DNA from 2 places in the Streptomyces sp. NPDC003016 genome. Region 2 is predicted to be linked to the other one. Evidence: riboswitches for the same ligand, from Rfam matches in the RefSeq annotation. Region 2 holds a riboswitch; the other holds the start of a gene.
The links. A riboswitch is a leader RNA that binds a small molecule or an ion and turns the genes downstream of it on or off. The one in region 2 is predicted to bind S-adenosylmethionine.

Region 1 (9,900 bases), on a different contig from region 2:
GTACTGGGACGGCGTCGCCACCGCTTTCGAGGCCAAGAACCAGGGCGTCAAGATCGACGTCACGGTCTACGACTGGAAGGACGTCGACCGCAAGGTCGCCGAGATGGTCGCGGCCGGCAAGGCCCCCGACATCGCCCAGATCGGTGCGTACGCCGACTACGCGGCCAAGGACCAGCTCTACTCCGTCGACGACCTGCTCTCCATCCCCGTGCAGGCCAACTTCCTCGCCCCGCTCGCCGACGCGGGCGAGGTCAACCGCGTACCGTACGGCCTGCCGTTCGTGGCCAGCACCCGCCTGCTCTTCTACAACGAGACGCTCTTCACCCGGGCCGGCCTGAAGGCCCCCAGGACGTGGGGCGAGATCGAGAGCGCGGCCGCCGCGCTCGAGCAGCGCGGCGTGAAGTACCCGTTCGCGCTGCCGCTCGGCAACGAGGAGGCCCAGGCCGAGACCATGATGTGGATGCTCAGCGCCGGTGGCGGTTACACCGACGCGGTCGGGACGTACCAGATCGACTCCGAGCCGAACGTCAAGGCCTTCGAATGGCTGAAGGACGACCTGGTCGGGAAGGGGCTGACCGGGCCCGTCGCCCCGGCCAAGCTCAACAGGAAGTCCGCCTTCACCGCGTTCGCGGACGGTGAGGTCGGCATGCTCAACGGCCACCCCTCCCTCCTCCAGCAGGCCGAGAAGAAGGACGTCAAGGTCGGGATGGTGCCGCTGCCCGGACCGGACGGCAAGCCGGAGTCCAGCATGGGCGTCGCCGACTGGATGATGGGCTTCAAGCAGAACGGCCACGGCAAGCAGATCGGTGCCTTCCTCGACTTCGCGTACAGCGACGACAACGTCCTGGAATTCGCCGACCAGTACGACCTGCTGCCGGTCACCGTCTCCGCCTCCGAGGCGATGAGCGACGACGCCGAGCACAAGAAGCTGTGGCCCTTCCTCGAAGCGCTGCCGGAATCGACGCTCTACCCGGTGGACAAGACGTCGTGGGCGAAGGTCAGCGAGAGCATCAAGAAGCAGATCGGGTCCGTGGTCGGCCCCGACGGCGATCCGGCCGGGACCCTCGGCTCCATCGGCCGTGAGGCGATGGCGACGGAGAACGCCGAGTAGCACGAGGTAACGCCGAGTAGCACGGGGTAACGCCGAGTGGGGCGTTTTCGAGCCGTTCTAGACTGCTCATATGCCTTACGACTCCGACGAAGAGGACGAAGAGGACGCGCACGGCCCCGAGCTCTCCGAGCGGGACCGTGCCCTCCTCGCCGTGGAGCGGCGCTCCTGGGCCGGGCCCGGAGCCAAGGAACGGGCGATGCGCGAGCAGCTCGGCATCTCGCCGACCCGCTACTACCAGCTCCTCAACGCCCTGCTCGACGACGCGCGCGCGCTCGCCCACGACCCCGTCACCGTCAACCGCCTCCGCCGGGTGCGGGACGCCCGCCGCGAACGCCGCTGACCCGGCGCCGGGGGTCCGGCACCGCCGGTGCCCGGCCCGGCGTGCGCCGGTAGGGTCGGGGGGCATGGGCAGCCAACCGCAACCGCAACCGCATCCCCTGCCGACCGACCTCACGCCGGCGACCCCCGCCGGCCGCGACGGCCTCGCCGCGCTGCTGGACGCGCCGGGCCGGACGCTGATCGCCCTCGACTTCGACGGCACGCTCGCCGACATCGTCCCCGACCCCGAGCAGGCCCGCGCCCACCCCGGCGCGGCGGAGGCGCTCGCCGCCCTCGCGCCCCACGTCGGCGCCCTCGCCGTGATCACCGGCCGCCCGGCCGCCGTCGCGGTCCGCAACGGCGGCTTCGCGGGGGTCCCGGGCCTCGAACACCTCGTCGTACTCGGCCATTACGGCGCCGAACGCTGGGACGCCGGCACCGGAACCGTCAGCGCCCCCGACGCCCACCCCGGCGTGGAGGCCGCCCGCGCCGAGCTCCCCGGCTTCCTCGACGGCGTCGAAGCCTGGCGCGGCGCGTGGGTCGAGGAGAAGGGCCGGGCCGTCGCCGTACACACGCGCCGCGCCGCCGACCCGGTGACGGCGTTCGAGTCCCTGCGGGTCCCCCTGGCCGAGCTCGCGGCCCGCCACGGCCTGATCGTCGAACCCGGCCGGCTGGTGCTGGAGCTGCGCCCGCCCGGCATCGACAAGGGCGTGGCACTGACCGAGCACGTGCGCGAAACCGGCGCGGGCTGTGTCCTGTACGCCGGGGACGACCTGGGTGACGTGGCCGCGTACGCGGCCGTGGAGAAGCTGCGCACGGAGGGCGTCCCTGGCCTGCTGGTGTGCAGCGGCAACGAGGTCCCCGCCCTCGCGGACCGGGCGGACCTGGTGGTCGAGGGCCCGTCGGGAGTGGTCCGGCTGCTCACCGCCCTGTCCTCGATCGCCGGAGGGGCTTGATCGCCGCCCCGGCACCCTTCGGCCCGTCGGGGGTCCCCCGGGCTTTGCCCGGGGAGTCCGGGGCCCGGGGCCCGGGGCCCGGAGGGCGGGCCGGGGACAGCTCCGCAGGACCCGCCCCCGGCCGGGGGCGGGTCCTGATCCGAGGCCGGCGCCCCGCCTACTCCGAGGCCAGCGCCGCGAGCTGGTCCAGGAACCAGGCCGCCGGCGGCAGCGCCGTCGCCGCCGCGGCCAGCCGCTTCGTCCGCTCCGCCCGCTCCTGCGGCTCCATCACCAGCGCCTCGTGCAGCGCGTGGGCCGTCGCCATGACGTCGTACGGGTTGACGACGATCGCGTCCTCGCCCAGCTCCTCGTACGCCCCCGCCTCCCGCGAGAGCACCAGCGCGCACCCCTCGTCGGAGACGACGGGCACCTCCTTGGCCACGAGGTTCATGCCGTCCCTGATCGGGTTGACCAGCGCCACGTCGGCCATCCGGTACGCCGCCAGGGACCGCGCGAAGTCGTCGTCCAGCTCCAGCAGCACCGGCTGCCAGTCGTCCGTCCCGTACGCGGCGTTGATCTCCTCGGCGAGGCGTCGCACGGAGGCCATGTAGTCGCGGTAGACCGCCAGGTCCTGCCGCGACGGATACGCGAACGCGATGTGCACCACCCGCCCGCGCCACTCGGGCCGGTCCGTGAGCAGCTGCCGGTAGGCGAGCAGCCCGCGCACGATGTTCTTCGACAGTTCCGTACGGTCCACCCGGACGACGGTCCTGCGCCCGGCCCCGACCCGCTCCCGCAGCCTGACCAGCCACTCCTCCACGTCCTGCCGCTGCGAGCGCGCCCGCAGGAAGTCCGCGTCCGCGCCCAGGCCGTGCACCCCGAGCGCCGTGCCGTCCAGCGCGCCGGCGCCCAGCACGTCCACCGCGCACGCCGCGAAGGCGTCCGCCCAGCGCCGGGTCAGGAACGCCACCCGGTCCGCGCCCAGCAGGCCGCGCAGCAGCTGCCGCGCGATGTCGTCGGGCAGCAGGCGGAAGTAGTCGACAGGCGCCCACGGGGTGTGCGAGAAGTGGCCGATCCGCAGGTCCGGGCGCAGCTCGCGCAGCATGCCGGGCACCAGACACAGGTGGTAGTCCTGCACCAGCACCACGGCGCCCGGCGCCGCCTCGGCCGCCAGCGCGTCGGCGAAGGCGCGGTTGTACGTCTCGTACGCCGCCCACTGGCGCCGGAACTCCGCGTCGAAGGCCGGCTCCAGCGGGGTCTGGTAGAGCATGTGGTGGACGAACCACAGCACGGAGTTCGCGATGCCGTTGTACGCGTCCGCGTGCACCCCGGCGTCGATGTCGAGCATCCGCACGCCCGGCTCGCCGGTCCCGCGCCGCACCGCCTCCCGGTCGCCGTCCCCGAGCGCCGCGCACACCCAGAGCGAGTCGGCGCCCTGCCCGATCGCCGACAGGCCGGAGACGAGACCGCCCCCGCCGCGCCTGGCGTCGAGCGAGCCGTCCTCGCGGAGGGTGTACGCGACCGGGCCGCGATTGGAAGCGACAAGTACCTGTGCAGCGTGCTCGGAGACCATGTGCCGAACCTAGCCAGTCCTGGATGCCCTCAAACGTGCGTACGGTCGGAGCCTCCGGCGCCCGTCACGCCGCACGGCGCGCCGCGTACTCGTCGATCTCGCACATCGGCGGCCGCTCCTCCGTGTCCACCGCGTAGGTCCGCGGTACGAACCCGTACCCGTCCTCGCCCCGCTCGAACTGCGTCAGCACGGGCCGCACCAGAGTGCCGCGCGAAAGCCGCTGCTGAGCGGTCCGGTAGATCGTGGCGGCCATCCGTCCGAGCGCCTGCCCGTCCTGGTGGCGGTGTTTGCGTACGCCCACGTCGACCTGGGCCAGCGCGTCCAGACCCACCGTGTGGAGCGAGTCGACGAGCAGGCCCAACTCCACTCCGTAACCGACGGGGAAGGGCAGCCGCTCCAGGAGCGAGCGGCGCACGGCGTACTCGCCGCCCAGCGGCTGGACGAACCCGGCCAGCTGCGGCCAGTGCAGATTGAGCAGCGGGCGGGCCACCAGCTCGGTCACCCGACCACCCTGACCTGTGGCTTCGCCGAGCGGACGGTCGTACATCGCCTTCACGAAGTGCACGTCGGGTTCGGTGAGCAGCGGCCCGACGATGCCCGAGACGAACGAGGCGGAGAAGTCCCTCAGGTCCGAGTCGATGAAACACACGATGTCACCACTGGTCACCAGCAGTGACCGCCACAGCACCTCGCCCTTGCCGCGCAGGGCCGGTATGCGGGGCAGCACGGCGTCACGGTGGACGACCCGCGCCCCCGCCGCCGTCGCGACCTGCGCCGTGCGGTCCTTCGAGCCGGAGTCGACGACGACGAGCTCGTCGACGAGCGGCACGGCCTCCATCAGCTCATGGCGTATCGCCGCGACGATGTCACCGACCGTCGACTCCTCGTCGAGGGCGGGCAGCACGACGCTGACGGTGTGGCCACGTCCGGTCTTGGCCGCGATCAGCCGGTCCAGCGACCGGTCGGCCGTGGTCCAGGACCGCAGTTCCAGCCAGCGCTCCACCTCTTCGAGCACGTGCCTCTCCCTTGCGTGCCATGCCGCAAATACGGCATATCGATACAGTCATCTCGCGGTGCGGACGACTGTCTCCGCCGCCCGGGGCTTCGGTTACAGTCTTGAACAACGCGGACCGCCCTCGCATCTCGGGGGGCTCGCGGAACAAACGCGCCGGGCCCAGACCCGCCGCCATAGCGCTCATCCAGAGGGACAGAGGGAACGGCCCGTTGAAGTCCCGGCAACCATCCTGCCGACCGCGAGGTCGTGGTGGGGACGGTGCCAATTCCGTCTCACGGCGAAACGCGCCGTGGGGAAGATGAGGAGAAAGGGCCTCGCCACCATGGCTGTGCAGACCGTCGAAACCGATGCAAGCGCCACCGACTCGCATTCCCTGCCCGTAGACCTGGGCCCCGCCACCGCGCTTTCCTGCCGCGAGTGCGGAGAACGATTCGAACTGGGCCCGATCTTCGCCTGCTCTTCCTGTTTCGGTCCTCTCGAGGTCGCCTACGACCTCCCGCTCGGCGACGCCGAGGCGCTGCGCAAGCAGATCGAGGCCGGACCGAACAACATCTGGCGCTACGCGCCGCTGCTGCCCGTGCCCGCCGACGTGGCGTCCAAGCCCAGCCTGAACCCGGGCTTCACCAAGCTCGTCAAGGCCGACAACCTGGCCCGCGAGCTGGGTGTCACCGGCGGTCTGTACGTCAAGGACGACTCCGGCAACCCGACGCACTCCTTCAAGGACCGCGTCGTCGCCATCGCCGTCGAGGCCGCCCGCGCGTTCGGCTTCACCACGCTCTCCTGCTCCTCCACCGGCAACCTCGCCGGCGCGGTCGGCGCCGCCGCCGCGCGGGCCGGCTTCCGCTCGTGCGTGTTCATCCCGCACGACCTGGAGCAGGGCAAGGTCGTGATGGCCTCGGTCTACGGCGGCGACCTGGTCGGCATCGAGGGCAACTACGACGACGTCAACCGCTTCTGCTCCGAGCTCATCGGCGACCCGCTGGGCGAGGGCTGGGGCTTCGTCAACGTCAACCTGCGCCCGTACTACGGCGAGGGCTCCAAGACCCTGGCGTACGAGATCTGCGAGCAGCTCGGCTGGGAGATCCCGGACCAGCTCGTCATCCCGATCGCCTCGGGCTCGCAGCTCACGAAGATCGACAAGGGTCTCAAGGAGCTCATCGCCCTCGGCCTGGTCGAGGACAAGCCGTACAAGATCTTCGGCGCCCAGGCGGAGGGCTGCTCCCCGGTGTCGACGGCCTTCAAGGCCGGGCACGACGTCGTACGGCCGCAGAAGCCGAACACGATCGCCAAGTCGCTGGCGATCGGCAACCCGGCCGACGGCCCGTACGTCCTGGACATCGCCCGCCGTACGGGCGGCGCGGTGGAGGACGTCGACGACGAGCAGGTCGTGGAGTCGATCAAGCTGCTGGCCGAGACGGAGGGCATCTTCGCGGAGACCGCGGGCGGCGTGACCGTCGGCGTCACCAGGAAGCTCATCGAGGCCGGTCTGCTGGACCCGACCCTGACGACCGTGGTGCTCAACACGGGCGACGGCCTGAAGACCCTTGAGGCGGTGGCCCCGACCACGGGTCAGTCCGCCGTCATCCGTCCCAACCTGGACTCTTTCCGAGAGGCTGGCCTCGCGTGAGCGGGCGCAGCGAGCGAACCAAAAAGGAGGCGCGTCACGCTGTGCGTCTCCGAGCGCTAGCGAGGAGAAAAGCATGAGCGTCAACGTCCGCATCCCCACGATTCTCCGTACGTACACGGGCGGCAGGGCCGAGGTCGCGGCCGAGGGCGCGACCCTCGCCGAGGTCATCGCCGACCTGGAGAAGAACCACGCGGGCATCGCGGCCCGTGTCCTGGACGACCAGGGCAAGCTGCGCCGCTTCGTGAACGTGTACGTGAACGACGACGACGTGCGCTTCGAGCAGGGCCTGGAGACGGCCACGCCGGACGGCGCCGGCGTCTCGATCATCCCGGCCGTCGCCGGAGGCTGATCCGCCGCCGTACACCCGTCGTCACGCGCATTGCCCCCTCCGCCACAGAAGCGGAGGGGGCAATTCTGCATGGTTGAGCGGGGTAGAGTTGGGGAAGCCCCTTCCGCTGCCTTTGCCGGGCGCATATGAGAATGCGTCCCCGTGCGACAAGAAGCAGCCAAAGTGTTCGAGCCGATTGCCGCCAATGCGCGCCTTGTCCGGCCCGACTTGCCCTGAAAACCAGGGACTTCCTCATATTCGAGCGTTCGGCCGCGCCCAGTTTTCTCGTCGAATTGACCTGTTGCAGAGGGCAGTTGGGCAGATACATTCAGCCGCGGTCGACGCGTTCCGGCGCACGCCCTCTCCTGTCGGAGGGTGGAGATCTGACCCGGGTCCGCGAAGTGCGGTCCCGTGCAAGGGCCAGTAATAGGGGAGTTAGGCATGGCTCAGGGCACCGTCAAGTGGTTCAACGCGGAGAAGGGGTACGGCTTCATCGCGGTCGACGGTGGTGCGGATGTTTTCGTCCACTACAGCGCGATCCAGATGGACGGGTACCGCACCCTTGAAGAGGGGCAGCGAGTCGAATTCGAGATCTCGCAGGGCCAGAAGGGTCCGCAGGCGGACATGGTCAAGCTCGCCGTCTGATCCCGGCGCGATCGGCCACCGACGCACTCACGCAGGAAGGGCCTGTACCCACACCGGGTACGGGCCCTTCCTGCGTGCCGCGCGCCCCGGGGACGCCTGTCCACATCCGAGGGGGACGCTTGCACTCGAGGGGGTCGAGTGCTAATCATTGGCGTTAGCACTGTTAGCACTCTCCCAGTGAGAGTGACAGAAGGACCGGGCCGGTGAGGCCCGCAGGCCGGGTGGGACAAGGAAAACCACCCGGCAGGCTGGCCGTCCGTCGCGGGCGCCACTCGGTCCGGAGAATCCACCCCAGTCCGGGAGGACCACTTCACATGGCCAAGATCATCGCGTTCGACGAGGAGGCACGGCGCGGTCTCGAGCGCGGGATGAACCAGCTCGCCGACGCCGTCAAGGTCACCCTCGGCCCCAAGGGCCGCAACGTCGTCCTCGAGAAGAAGTGGGGCGCCCCCACGATCACCAACGATGGTGTTTCCATCGCCAAGGAGATCGAGCTCGAGGACCCGTACGAGAAGATCGGCGCCGAGCTGGTCAAGGAAGTCGCGAAGAAGACCGACGACGTAGCCGGTGACGGCACGACGACCGCGACTGTCCTCGCCCAGGCTCTGGTCCGCGAGGGCCTGCGCAACGTCGCCGCCGGCGCCAACCCGATGGCCCTCAAGCGCGGCATCGAGAAGGCCGTCGAGGCCGTCTCCGCCGCTCTCCTTGAGCAGGCCAAGGACGTGGAGACCAAGGAGCAGATCGCTTCGACGGCCTCCATCTCCGCCGCCGACACCCAGATCGGCGAGCTCATCGCCGAGGCGATGGACAAGGTCGGCAAGGAAGGCGTCATCACCGTCGAGGAGTCGCAGACCTTCGGTCTGGAGCTTGAGCTCACCGAGGGCATGCGCTTCGACAAGGGCTACATCTCGGCGTACTTCGCCACCGACATGGAGCGCATGGAGTCGTCGCTCGACGACCCGTACATCCTGATCGTCAACTCCAAGATCTCCAACGTGAAGGACCTCCTTCCGCTGCTGGAGAAGGTCATGCAGTCGGGCAAGCCGCTGCTGATCATCGCGGAGGACGTCGAGGGCGAGGCGCTGTCCACGCTCGTCGTCAACAAGATCCGTGGCACCTTCAAGTCCGTCGCCGTCAAGGCTCCGGGCTTCGGTGACCGCCGCAAGGCCATGCTCGGCGACATCGCCATCCTCACCGGTGGCACCGTCATCTCCGAGGAGGTCGGCCTCAAGCTGGAGAACGCCGGTCTCGACCTGCTCGGCCGCGCCCGCAAGGTCGTCATCACCAAGGACGAGACGACGATCGTCGACGGCGCCGGTGAGAGCGACCAGGTCCAGGGTCGCGTCAACCAGATCCGTGCCGAGATCGAGAACTCCGACTCGGACTACGACCGCGAGAAGCTCCAGGAGCGTCTGGCGAAGCTGGCCGGCGGCGTGGCCGTCATCAAGGCCGGCGCCGCCACCGAGGTCGAGCTCAAGGAGCGCAAGCACCGCATCGAGGACGCGGTGCGCAACGCCAAGGCCGCCGTCGAGGAGGGCATCGTCGCCGGTGGTGGCGTGGCTCTGCTCCAGGCCACGGCCGTCTTCGAGAAGCTCGAGCTCACGGGTGACGAGGCCACCGGCGCCAACGCCGTGCGTCTCGCGCTGGAGGCCCCGCTCAAGCAGATCGCCGTCAACGGTGGTCTCGAGGGTGGCGTCATCGTCGAGAAGGTGCGCAACCTGCCGATCGGTCACGGCCTGAACGCCGCGACCGGCGAGTACGTCGACATGATCGCCGAGGGCATCATCGACCCGGCGAAGGTCACGCGCTCCGCGCTGCAGAACGCCGCGTCGATCGCCGCGCTGTTCCTCACCACGGAGGCGGTCATCGCCGACAAGCCCGAGAAGGCCGGTGCCCCCGCGGGCGGCGGCATGCCGGGCGGTGACATGGACTTCTGATCCCTCCAGGATCAGCAGCTCCATCGCTGTACCGCTGTACGCGACCGAGGGCGGCACTCCCACTGCGGGGGTGCCGCCCTCGGGCGTTTCCGCCCGCATGCGTTTCACTACTCTGTGTATTCAAACCACCGCACCGAGCGATTGTGAGTGATCGTTTCTGCATGGTGCCATCGTGACCATGCCACATCCCATGAGGATCGCCCTCGCGGCCGCCGTCACGGCGGTCCTGGCGCTCGCAGGTCCGTTGTCCGCCGCAACAGCACAGCCCGCCGATACGGCTCCCGCCCCGCTCCGTCTCGCCGACCGGCCCGTCCCGGGCCAGTACCTCGTCGCCATGAAACCCGCGTCGGACGTCGCCGGAGCCGCGCGGAAGGCCGGCGTCACCCCCCTGTTCAGCTTCGAGAAGGTGCT
Region 2 (9,900 bases):
TCATGAGTAACCAAGAGATTCCAGAGAAGAACCTGCCGAGTGGGCAGGACACCGCGCACGGCGCGGTGGCCGTGGCGGACGACCCGTTCGCGGACCCGGGGCTGCCGCCCCACAAGCCGCGCATCCAGGACATCGACGAGCGGGCCGCCAAGCGCTCCGAGCGTACGGTCGCCCTCCTGTTCACGCTGTCGATGCTGGCCACGATCGGCTTCATCGCCTCCTTCGTGGCGTTCCCCGTCGACCAGCTCGTGTACGTCTGGCCGCTGGGTCACGTCAGCGCGACGAACCTGTCGCTCGGTCTGACGCTGGGCATCGCGCTCTTCTGCATCGGCGCGGGCGCGGTCCACTGGGCCCGCACCCTGATGTCCGACCACGAGGTCGCCGACGACCGGCACGCGATCGAGGCCACGCCCGAGGTCAAGGCCAAGGTCATGGCCGACTTCGCGGACGGCGCGCGGGAGTCCGTGATCGGCCGGCGCCCGCTGATCCGCAACACGATGTTCGGCGCGCTGGCCATGGTGCCGCTCTCCGGCGTGGTGCTGCTGCGCGAGCTGGGCCCGCTGCCCGAGAAGAAGCTGTTCCACACGTCGTGGGACAAGGGCAAGCAGCTCATCAACATGAACACGAACGAGCCGCTGCGTCCCGAGGACGTCGTCGTCGGCTCGCTCACCTTCGCCAAGCCCGAGGGCCTGGAGGAGGACGACCACGAGTTCAACAACAAGATCGCCAAGGATGCCTTGATGATCGTCCGGATCGAGCCGGAGGACATCAAGGACAAGCGCGAGCTGGAGTGGTCGCACGAGGGCATCGTGGCCTTCTCCAAGATCTGCACCCACGTGGGCTGCCCGATCTCCCTGTACGAGCAGCAGACCCACCACGTCCTCTGCCCGTGCCACCAGTCCACCTTCGACCTCTCCGACGGCGCCCGCGTCATCTTCGGCCCGGCCGGTCACGCCCTTCCGCAGCTGCGGATCGGCGTGAATGACGAGGGCTTCCTCGAGGCACGCGGCGACTTCGCCGAGCCCGTCGGCCCTGCATTCTGGGAGCGCGGATGAGCACCACGACCGCAACACAGTCACCGGGCGCCGACGCGCCGGGCAACCGGAAGGCCCCCGCGGGCGAGCGGGTCGCCGACTGGGCCGACGGCCGGCTGGGGATCTACTCGCTGGCCAAGGCCAACATGCGGAAGATCTTCCCGGACCACTGGTCCTTCATGCTGGGCGAGATCTGCCTCTACAGCTTCATCATCATCATCCTCACGGGTGTGTACCTGACGCTGTTCTTCCACCCGAGCATGAACGAGATCGTGTACCACGGCTCGTACGCGCCGATGCACGGCATCCGGATGACCGAGGCGTACGCCTCGACCCTGGAGATCAGCTTCGACGTCCGCGGTGGTCTGCTCATCCGGCAGATCCACCACTGGGCCGCCGTCATCTTCATCGCCGGCATGTTCGTGCACATGATGCGCGTCTTCTTCACCGGCGCGTTCCGCAAGCCGCGTGAGATCAACTGGCTGTTCGGCTTCCTGCTGTTCGTCCTGGGCATGTTCACCGGTTTCACCGGTTACTCGCTCCCGGACGACCTGCTGTCCGGCACCGGTGTCCGCTTCACGCAGGGCGCGATCCTGGCGACGCCCGTCGTCGGCACGTACATCTCGATGTTCCTGTTCGGCGGCGAGTTCCCCGGCCACGACATGGTGGCCCGGTTCTACTCGATCCACATCCTGCTGCTGCCGGGCATCATGCTCGGCCTCGTGGTGGCGCACCTGATCCTGGTCTTCTACCACAAGCACACGCAGTTCCCCGGCCCCGGCCGGACGAACAAGAACGTCGTCGGCATGCCGCTGCTGCCGGTCTACATGGCCAAGGCCGGAGGCTTCTTCTTCCTGGTCTTCGGTGTCATCGCGGCCATCGCCGGCATGTTCACCATCAACCCGATCTGGACCATGGGCCCCTACCGCCCGGACCAGGTGTCCACCGGCGCCCAGCCCGACTGGTACATGGGCTTCGCCGAGGGCCTCATCCGTGTGATGCCGGGCTGGGAGATCAACCTGTGGGGCCACACGCTGGTCCTGGGTGTGTTCATCCCGCTGGTGTTCTTCGGCCTGATGCTCGTCGCGATCGCGGTCTACCCGTTCATCGAGTCGTGGATCACCGGCGACAAGCGGGAACACCACCTCCTGGACCGGCCGCGCAACGCGCCGACCCGGACCGCTCTCGGCGTCGCCTGGGTCACCGGCTACATGATCATGCTGCTGGGTGGTGGCAACGACATCTTCGCCACCCACTTCCACATGTCGCTCAACGCGATCACCTGGTTCGTCCGGATCGCCTTCTTCGTCGGCCCGGTCGTCGCGTTCATCGTCACCAAGCGGATCTGCATGGGTCTGCAGCGGCGCGACGCGGACAAGGTGCTGCACGGACGTGAGTCCGGCATCATCAAGCGGCTGCCGCACGGCGAGTTCGTCGAGATCCACGAGCCGCTCAGCCAGGACCAGCTCTACAGCCTCACGGCGCACGAGCAGTACACGCCGGCCAAGATCGGCCCGTCGGTCGACGAGAACGGTGTCGAGCGCAAGGTGGGCCGCGGCCAGAAGCTCCGGGCCAAGCTGAGCAAGGGCTACTACGGCGAGGGCAACCAGGTCCCCAAGCCGACCGCCGAGGAGTACGAGGAGATCACCAGCGGCCACGGCCACCACTGATCCCTCCGGTCTCCGACCGGACCGACCTGACACAGGTCGCCACAGCAGGAGCCCCGTCCATGCGTCGGACGGGGCTCTTCGCTGTCCCCGTGGCTGGATAGGGTAGGAAGCACCCTTACTGGCTGTGGACCCTGGAGCGGACCATGAACGTTGTGACCCCGGCCGGCGGCGACAGCGTGGCGGCCGGCTCCTGGCCTGGCGTGCTGAACCCCCTGCTGCGCGGCGAGAACCTGTCCGCGGACGACACCGCCTGGGCCATGGACCGCATCATGAGCGGCGAGGCGACCGACGCCCAGATCGCCGGTTTCGCGGTGGCGCTGCGGGCCAAGGGCGAGACGGTCGACGAGGTCACCGGTCTGGTACGGGCCATGTACGCGCACGCCAACACCATCGAGGTGCCCGGTCGTACGGTCGACATCGTCGGTACGGGCGGCGACCTGGCCAAGACGGTCAACATCTCCACGATGTCGGCGATCGTCGTCGCGGGCACCGGGGCCAAGGTCGTCAAGCACGGCAACCGGGCCTCCTCGTCCGCGAGCGGGGCCTCGGACGTGCTGGAGAAGCTCGGCGTCAACCTGGAGCTGACGCCCAAGCGTGTCGCCGAGGTCGCGGAGGAAGCGGGCATCACCTTCTGCTTCGCGGTGAAGTTCCACCCGGCCCTGCGGTACGTCGCGAAGGCGCGCAAGGAGCTGGGCGCGCCGACGACGTTCAACATCCTCGGCCCGCTGACGAACCCGGCGCGGGTGAAGGCGCAGGCGGTCGGTGTCGCCGACGCCCGGATGGCCCCCATCGTGGCGGGCGTTCTCGCCGGGCGGGGGAATTCCGCGCTGGTCTTCCGGGGCGACGACGGTCTCGACGAACTGACCACCACCGCGACCTCGCGCGTGTGGGTCGTACGGGACGGGGCGGTCCGGGAGCAGGCCTTCGACCCGCGCGACGTGGGCCTGGAGATCGTGCCCGTGGAGGCGCTGCGCGGCGCGGACGCGTCGTACAACGCGGATGTCGCGAGGCGGCTGCTGGCCGGGGAGACCGGCCCCGTGCGGGAGGCGGTGCTGCTCAACACGGCGGCGGCGCTGGTCGCCCTCGACCCGGGCGGCGCGTCCCTCGAGGAGCAGATCGCGGCGGGGATCGCCAAGGCGGCGGAGTCGATCGACTCGGGAGCGGCCCGTGCGGCGCTGGAGCGCTGGGTGGCTGCCAGCAACAGCTGAGTGCGCAGGGTGTGTGACACGAGGTGCAGTCCAGACTCTGGACTGCGCCTTGCGTCTTCTTGATCGTGTGGCAGGATGCTTGGCAGGTCATGAGTGACAGCGTTTTGGCCCCGGCTTGCTGTCCGGCAACCCTCCGTCCGTGGCGGGGTGCCCCGGGTGAAGACCAGGCCGTAGACAGAAAGGTCTACGGCAAGCGCGGACCCCTCGAAGACTTGGGGTCCTGGTTCTCAGGGAGCCTCTTGTGAGCAAGCGAATGCGATAGGGCCTTCCGCCCCTTCTTCGCACACCCCTTTTTCCCTCTCCAGCGCTGCTGCGTATCCGCCGGCGCGGGGAATTCGCCTGCCTGTTTCGGGAGTTCGCCATGTCTGTCTCCACTGCTGCCACCGGCCAGACCGTTTGTACGCCTCTGCCCGTCCTCGGGCGAGATGTCCTCGTGCCGCTCGTGACGGGAGGTGAGGTCACCTACGCCGCCCTCGACTACGCGGCGAGCGCCCCGGCCCTCCAGCGCGTGTGGGACGACGTGGCGGCGTACGCCCCGTACTACGGCAGTGTGCACCGCGGCGCCGGCTACCTCTCGCAGCTGTCGACGGACCTCTTCGAGAGCAGTCGCGCCACCGTCGCCGAGTTCCTCGGCTGCCGCGAGGGCGACCAGGTCGTCTTCACCCGCTCCACGACCGACTCGCTCAACCTGCTCGCCGCGGCCCTCCCGGCCGACTGCCAGGTCTTCGTCTTCGAGACCGAGCACCACGCCTCGCTGCTGCCCTGGCGCGACGCCAAGGTCGACTACCTGAACGCGCCCCGCACTCCGGCCCAGGCCGTCGAGACCCTGGAGCGCGCACTGGCCGCCCGTGACCCCTACGGTCCCGCCCTGGTGTGCGTCACGGGCGCGTCGAACGTCACCGGTGAGCTGTGGCCGGTGAAGGAGCTCGCCGCCGCCGCCCACGCCCACGGCGCGCGGATCGTGCTCGACGCGGCCCAGCTCGCCCCGCACCACCCGCTGGACATCGCCGAGCTGGACGTCGACTGGGTCGCGTTCTCCGGGCACAAGCTGTACGCGCCGTTCGGCTCCGGCGTACTCGCGGGCCGCGCCGACTGGCTCCGGAGCGCCGAGCCGTACCTCGCGGGCGGCGGCGCCTCGCGCAAGGTCGCCCGCCGCGCCGACGGCGGCGTGGACGTCGAGTGGCACACCACGGCCGCCCGCCACGAGGCCGGTTCGCCCAACGTCATCGGCGTGTACTCCATCGCCTCCGCCTGCAAGGCGCTCACCGAGGCCGGCTTCGACTCCCTCGTCGAGCGCGAGCAGGCGCTGGTGACGAAGGTCCTGGAGGGACTGGCCGGAGTCGGCGCGGTCAGGGTGCTCTCCCTCTTCGGGGACGACTCCCCGCGCGTCGGCGTCATCTCCTTCGTCGTCGAGGGCTGGAACAGCTCGCACTTCGCGGCCGCGCTCTCCGCCGAGTACGGGATCGGCGTACGCGACGGCCTGTTCTGCGCCCACCCGCTGGTCCGGACCCTGCTCGGCAGTGACCCGCAGGGCCCGGGCGAGTGCGGCGCGCCGGAGGCCGAGCCGGGCGAGCCCCAGTCTCGAACGGACTCGACCGGGGGGACCCCCATGCTGAACGCGATCCGCGTGAGCTTCGGTGCCGGTACGCCCGACGAGCACGTGGAGCGGTTCCTGCGCGCCGTCAGGGAACTCGTCGAGAACGGTGCGAAGTGGAACTACCGCACCGAGGAAGGCCGCTGCGTCCCGGCGGTCTGAACGGCCCGGGCTCCCATCAGGACCATCCGCAGCGCCCGTTCGGTCGCGTCGGTGAGGAACTCGCCGCCGCGCCCGAGCGCTTCGGTCAGTGACACCGGCGCGGGCAGGATCGAGCTGTACGCGTCGATGCCCGCCGCCCGCACCTCGTGCGCGCCCTCCCCGATCGTGCCCGCCAGCGCGAGCACCGGACGGCCCGACAGCTTGGCGCGGCGGGCCACTTCGGCCGGGATCTTGCCGCACGGCGTCTGCTGGTCCAGGGCGCCCTCGGCGGTGACGACCAGGTCGGCGCGGGCGAGGCGGGCGTCCAGGTCGATGTGGTCCAGCAGAACGTCGAAGCGGGGAAGCAGCCGGGCGCCGAGCGCGGCGAGCCCGGCGCCCAGGCCGCCGGACGCGCCGGTGCCCGCGCCGAAGCGCAGGTCGGTGCCGGTGGGGGCGAGGGTGTGTTCCAGGACGTACGCCCACTGGTCGAGGGCGGCCGCGAGCTCCTCCACCTGGGGCGGGGTCGCGCCCTTCTGCGGGCCGAAGACGCGGGCCACGCCGCGGGGACCGCACAGGATGTTGCAGGGGTTGCAGGCGACCAGGATCTCGGTGTCCCCCAGGCGCGGGTCGAGGCCGGTCGCGTCGATGTCGTGGAGCCGGTTCAGCTCCCTTCCGCCGCGCGCCAGTTCGCGGCCGTCCGTGTCCAGCAGGCGGGCGCCGAGGGCCTGGAGCGCGCCGGCGCCCCCGTCCGACGTACCGGAGTCGCCGCAGCCGACGAGGATGCGGCGGACGCCCAGGCCGAGAGCGGCGCGGATCAGTTCGCCGACACCGTACGTCGTCGTCGCGCCGGGGTCGCGCCGGGAGCGCGGGACCAGGGACAGGCCGGCCACGGCCGCCATCTCGACGACCGCGCTCCCGTCACCGAGCAGCGCGAAGTGGGTGCCGACGGGCCGGCCGACGGGCCCGGTGGCGGGCAGCGCCACGAGGCGGCCGCCGGTGGCCGCGGCGAGCGCGCGGGCGGTGCCCTCGCCGCCGTCGACCAGGGGGATCAGATCGATGTCGGCGTGCGGAACGACACGGCGTACCCCGGCGGCGATGGCCTCGGCGGCCGCCTGCGCGGACAGCGACTCCTTGAAGCCGCTGGGCGCCACGGCGAAACGGGTGAGGGCGAGAGGCATGGCTTCAACTTCCTTCGGTGAGGACGGGAACGCCGAACAGCGGCCAGACGACGAGGGCGAACGCCAGCACCACGACCGCCGTCAGCGGGGCGAGCACCGCCGAGAGCCGCAGCAGGTCGCGCGGGGTGTACGTCGGGGTGCCCGGGAGGTCGCAGAAGAGCGTCACGGGCTTCGCGGACGCGGGCAGGGTGTGGCAGAAGCCGGCCGCCGCGGTCGAGGCGAGGGCGGCCGCGACCGGGTTGACGCCGGAGCCGGCCGCGGCCGCGACCACCAGCGGCACCAGCACGCTGGAGCGGGCCGAACGGGACTGGAGGACCAGGTGGGCGGCGGTACTGACCGTGATCACGGCGGCCAGGAAGAGCCAGGGCGGAACGCTCACCGGCAGCCCCGACACCAGCCAGCGGGCCGCCCCCGATTCGGCGAGGGCGACCCCCATCGCCATCGTGGCCGCCATGAAGAGCAGCAGTGACCACGGCACGGTCGTGAGGGCGTCCTTGAGGCGTACGGTGCCCAGCGCGGGGGACGACGCGACGACCGCGCCGATGAGGGCGACGACGGCGGGCGGCACCTGGTGCAGCGGCTCGCTGCACCACAGCACCACCACCGTGGCGAGCAGCGCCGCGCACCGGGTCTCGGCGGGGCCGAGCGTGCCGGTGACCGGTTTCTCGCTGTGCTCCTGGATCTGCTCGGCGGTGATGCGGACCGGGCCGGAGCGGTCCGTGCGGCGCGTGGTCGTCAACAGCACCGCCTCCGCCGCCAGATGGGACGACACGGCGGCGAGCGGCAGCCCGAGCAGCAGCCACTGGGTGAAGCCGATGCGCTCGCCGGTCGCCTCCCAGAGCACGGAGACGGTGATCAGGTGGGCGCCGGCGCCGATGAGGGTGGCGACCGCGGACAGCAGGATCACCGTGGGGAAGAGCAGGGCGAGCATGACGACCAGGCGGCGGCGGTCCGCGAGGACCTTGGCGAGGGCGAGGAAGACGGGCAGGGCGAGGGCCGCGCGGCCGGAGGTGGCGGGTACGGCGAACGCGGTGACGACCAGGGCCGCGGTGGTGAGGTGCGTGAGCCGGCGTACGGTACGGGCGCCGCTCACCAGGAACGCCGCGGCCCGGCCCGCGAGACCGGTCCGTGCCACGGCCGCCGCCAGTACGAACGCGCAGATCAGCAGCCAGACGGTCTCGTCGCCCAGGGTCCCGAAGAGGGTCTCGCTGCTGATCACACCGGTCGCGGTGAGGGCGAGTCCGGCGCCGAGGGCGATGTAGGTGTCGTCCACGGGGGTGGCGATCCAGGCGCAGGTCGCCAGGGCGAAGACGACGAGGGTGAGGCGGGCGTCACCGGACAGGCCGGGGGACACACCGGGGACGGTGAGCAGTGCGCACAGGGTCAGCGCGGTGCACAGCGTCGCGTACTGCCACGGCTTCAGCGGGGTCGGGGTCACACCGGGAAGTCTCGGAGGCCCGGATGAGCCTCCCGTGAGCCGTACATGAAGGGAACTTCACCCGGTACGGCGGGCTCCGTTCGCGGGAACCGCCGCCTAGCCCGGGGGAAGGCGGTAGCCCATGCCGCGTACCGTCTCGACGCGCTCCGCGCCCAGCTTCTTGCGCAGAGCCCGGACGTACACGTCCACGATGTTCGAGCCGGGGTCGAAGTCGTAGCCCCACACGTGGGAGAGGATCTGCTCGCGCGACAGGACCTGGTCCGGGTGGCGGAGGAACAGTTCCAGCAGCACGAACTCGCGCGCTGTCAGGTCCACCGTCCGCTCGCCCGACCGCGCCCTGCGCGTCCGCAGGTCCAGTGACAGCCCGCCACTGCGCAACACCGTGACTTCCGGCGCCCGCGCCGCCGTGCGCAGCCGCAGCCGGACCCGGGCGAGCAGCTCCTCGAAGCGGAAGGGCTTGGTCATCCAGTCGTCCGCGCCGCCTTCGAGGCCGGCCACCGTGTCCCGTACGGAATCGCGCGCCGTCAGGACGATCACCGGCACGCTCACCCGGGCCTCGCGCAACTCGCGCAGCACCGTGAAGCCGTCCTTGCCGGGCAGCCCGATGTCGAGGACGACCAGGTCGAAGCCGCCGGTGCAGGCGTAGTCGTACGCCGTCTCGCCGTCGGAGGCGACCGTCGTCGTGAAGCCGTTGGAGCGCAGGCCCTTCTCCACGAAGGAGGCGATGCGCTCCTCGTCCTCGACGATGAGAATCCTGCTCACTGGTCCCCCAGTCCGACGACGAGTACGAAAGTGGCTCCGCCACCCTCGGTGGGGCGCAGCTCGACACGGCCCCGGTGTCCCTCGGCGATCGCCTTGACGATGGACAGGCCGAGCCCCGCGCCGGTCCCGCGTGCCCCGCGCCGCGCCGTCCCGCGCCGGAACCGTTCGAAGATCACTTCGGTGTCCTGCTCCTGTACGCCCGGCCCGCTGTCGGCCACGTACAGCTCGGCCCGTCCCTCGCAGGCCCGCGAGCCGATGCGGACCCGCTGCCCCGGCACGGTGTGCTGCACGGCGTTCTGCGCGAGCTGCACCATCGCCTGCGTGATGCGCTGCGGATCGAGGTGCGCCTGCCGGTCGGCGACCGTGTCCAGCACCCACGCGCGGTCGCCCAGGGTGCGCGCCTTCACGTAGACGTCCGCCGTCAGCTCGGCCAGCTGCACCGGTTCCGGCGTCACGAAGTCGGGGCGCTCCGCCTTGGCGAGCAGCAGCAGGTCCTCGACGATGCGGCTCATCCGGTCGAGCTCGTCGGTGACCAGACGTACGGTCTCCTCGCGTTCGGCCGGATCGTCGCCCATCAGCTCCAGGTGGCCGCGCACGATCGTGATGGGCGTGCGCAGCTCGTGGCCGGCGTCGTCGACGAACTCCCGCTGCGCGGCGAACGCCCGCTCCAGCCGGTCGAGCATGGCGTTGAAGGTCTCGGCGAGCGCCGCGATGTCGTCCCGCCCCTGGACGGGGATGCGCCGGGTGAGGTCCTGCTCGGTGAGTTGCGCCGCTGTCGTACGCACGACCCGTACGGGGGCGAGGATGCGGCCCGCGACCGCCCAGCCGATGCCGGTGGTCATCAGCAGCGCCACCCCCGAGATGGCCAGCAGCGT

Region 1: linked by a shared signal. The riboswitch ahead of thrC (threonine synthase) and the one ahead of ACWDZ4_RS10255 (aminotransferase class V-fold PLP-dependent enzyme) in region 2 are both predicted to bind S-adenosylmethionine.

The regions. Positions count from the first base shown of each region.
Region 1 covers NZ_JBSFTV010000030.1:92,514-102,413, forward strand. The annotation lists gene ACWDZ4_RS24785 (ABC transporter substrate-binding protein) at 1-1,111, shown strand, start outside; gene ACWDZ4_RS24790 (DUF3263 domain-containing protein) at 1,182-1,451, shown strand; gene otsB (trehalose-phosphatase) at 1,516-2,385, shown strand; gene ACWDZ4_RS24800 (alpha,alpha-trehalose-phosphate synthase (UDP-forming)) at 2,543-3,937, opposite strand; gene ACWDZ4_RS24805 (glucosyl-3-phosphoglycerate synthase) at 4,002-4,952, opposite strand; SAM riboswitch class I at 5,130-5,257, shown strand; gene thrC (threonine synthase) at 5,275-6,579, shown strand; gene ACWDZ4_RS24815 (MoaD/ThiS family protein) at 6,653-6,928, shown strand; gene ACWDZ4_RS24820 (cold-shock protein) at 7,349-7,552, shown strand; gene groL (chaperonin GroEL) at 7,867-9,489, shown strand; gene ACWDZ4_RS24830 (S8 family peptidase) at 9,680-9,900, shown strand, end outside.
Region 2 covers NZ_JBSFTV010000009.1:121,097-130,996, forward strand. The annotation lists gene qcrC (cytochrome bc1 complex diheme cytochrome c subunit) at 1-6, shown strand, start outside; gene qcrA (cytochrome bc1 complex Rieske iron-sulfur subunit) at 3-1,055, shown strand; gene qcrB (cytochrome bc1 complex cytochrome b subunit) at 1,052-2,704, shown strand; gene trpD (anthranilate phosphoribosyltransferase) at 2,848-3,912, shown strand; SAM riboswitch class IV at 3,998-4,114, shown strand; gene ACWDZ4_RS10255 (aminotransferase class V-fold PLP-dependent enzyme) at 4,274-5,668, shown strand; gene ACWDZ4_RS10260 (glycerate kinase family protein) at 5,629-6,825, opposite strand; gene ACWDZ4_RS10265 (SLC13 family permease) at 6,830-8,263, opposite strand; gene ACWDZ4_RS10270 (response regulator transcription factor) at 8,360-9,025, opposite strand; gene ACWDZ4_RS10275 (ATP-binding protein) at 9,022-9,900, opposite strand, start outside.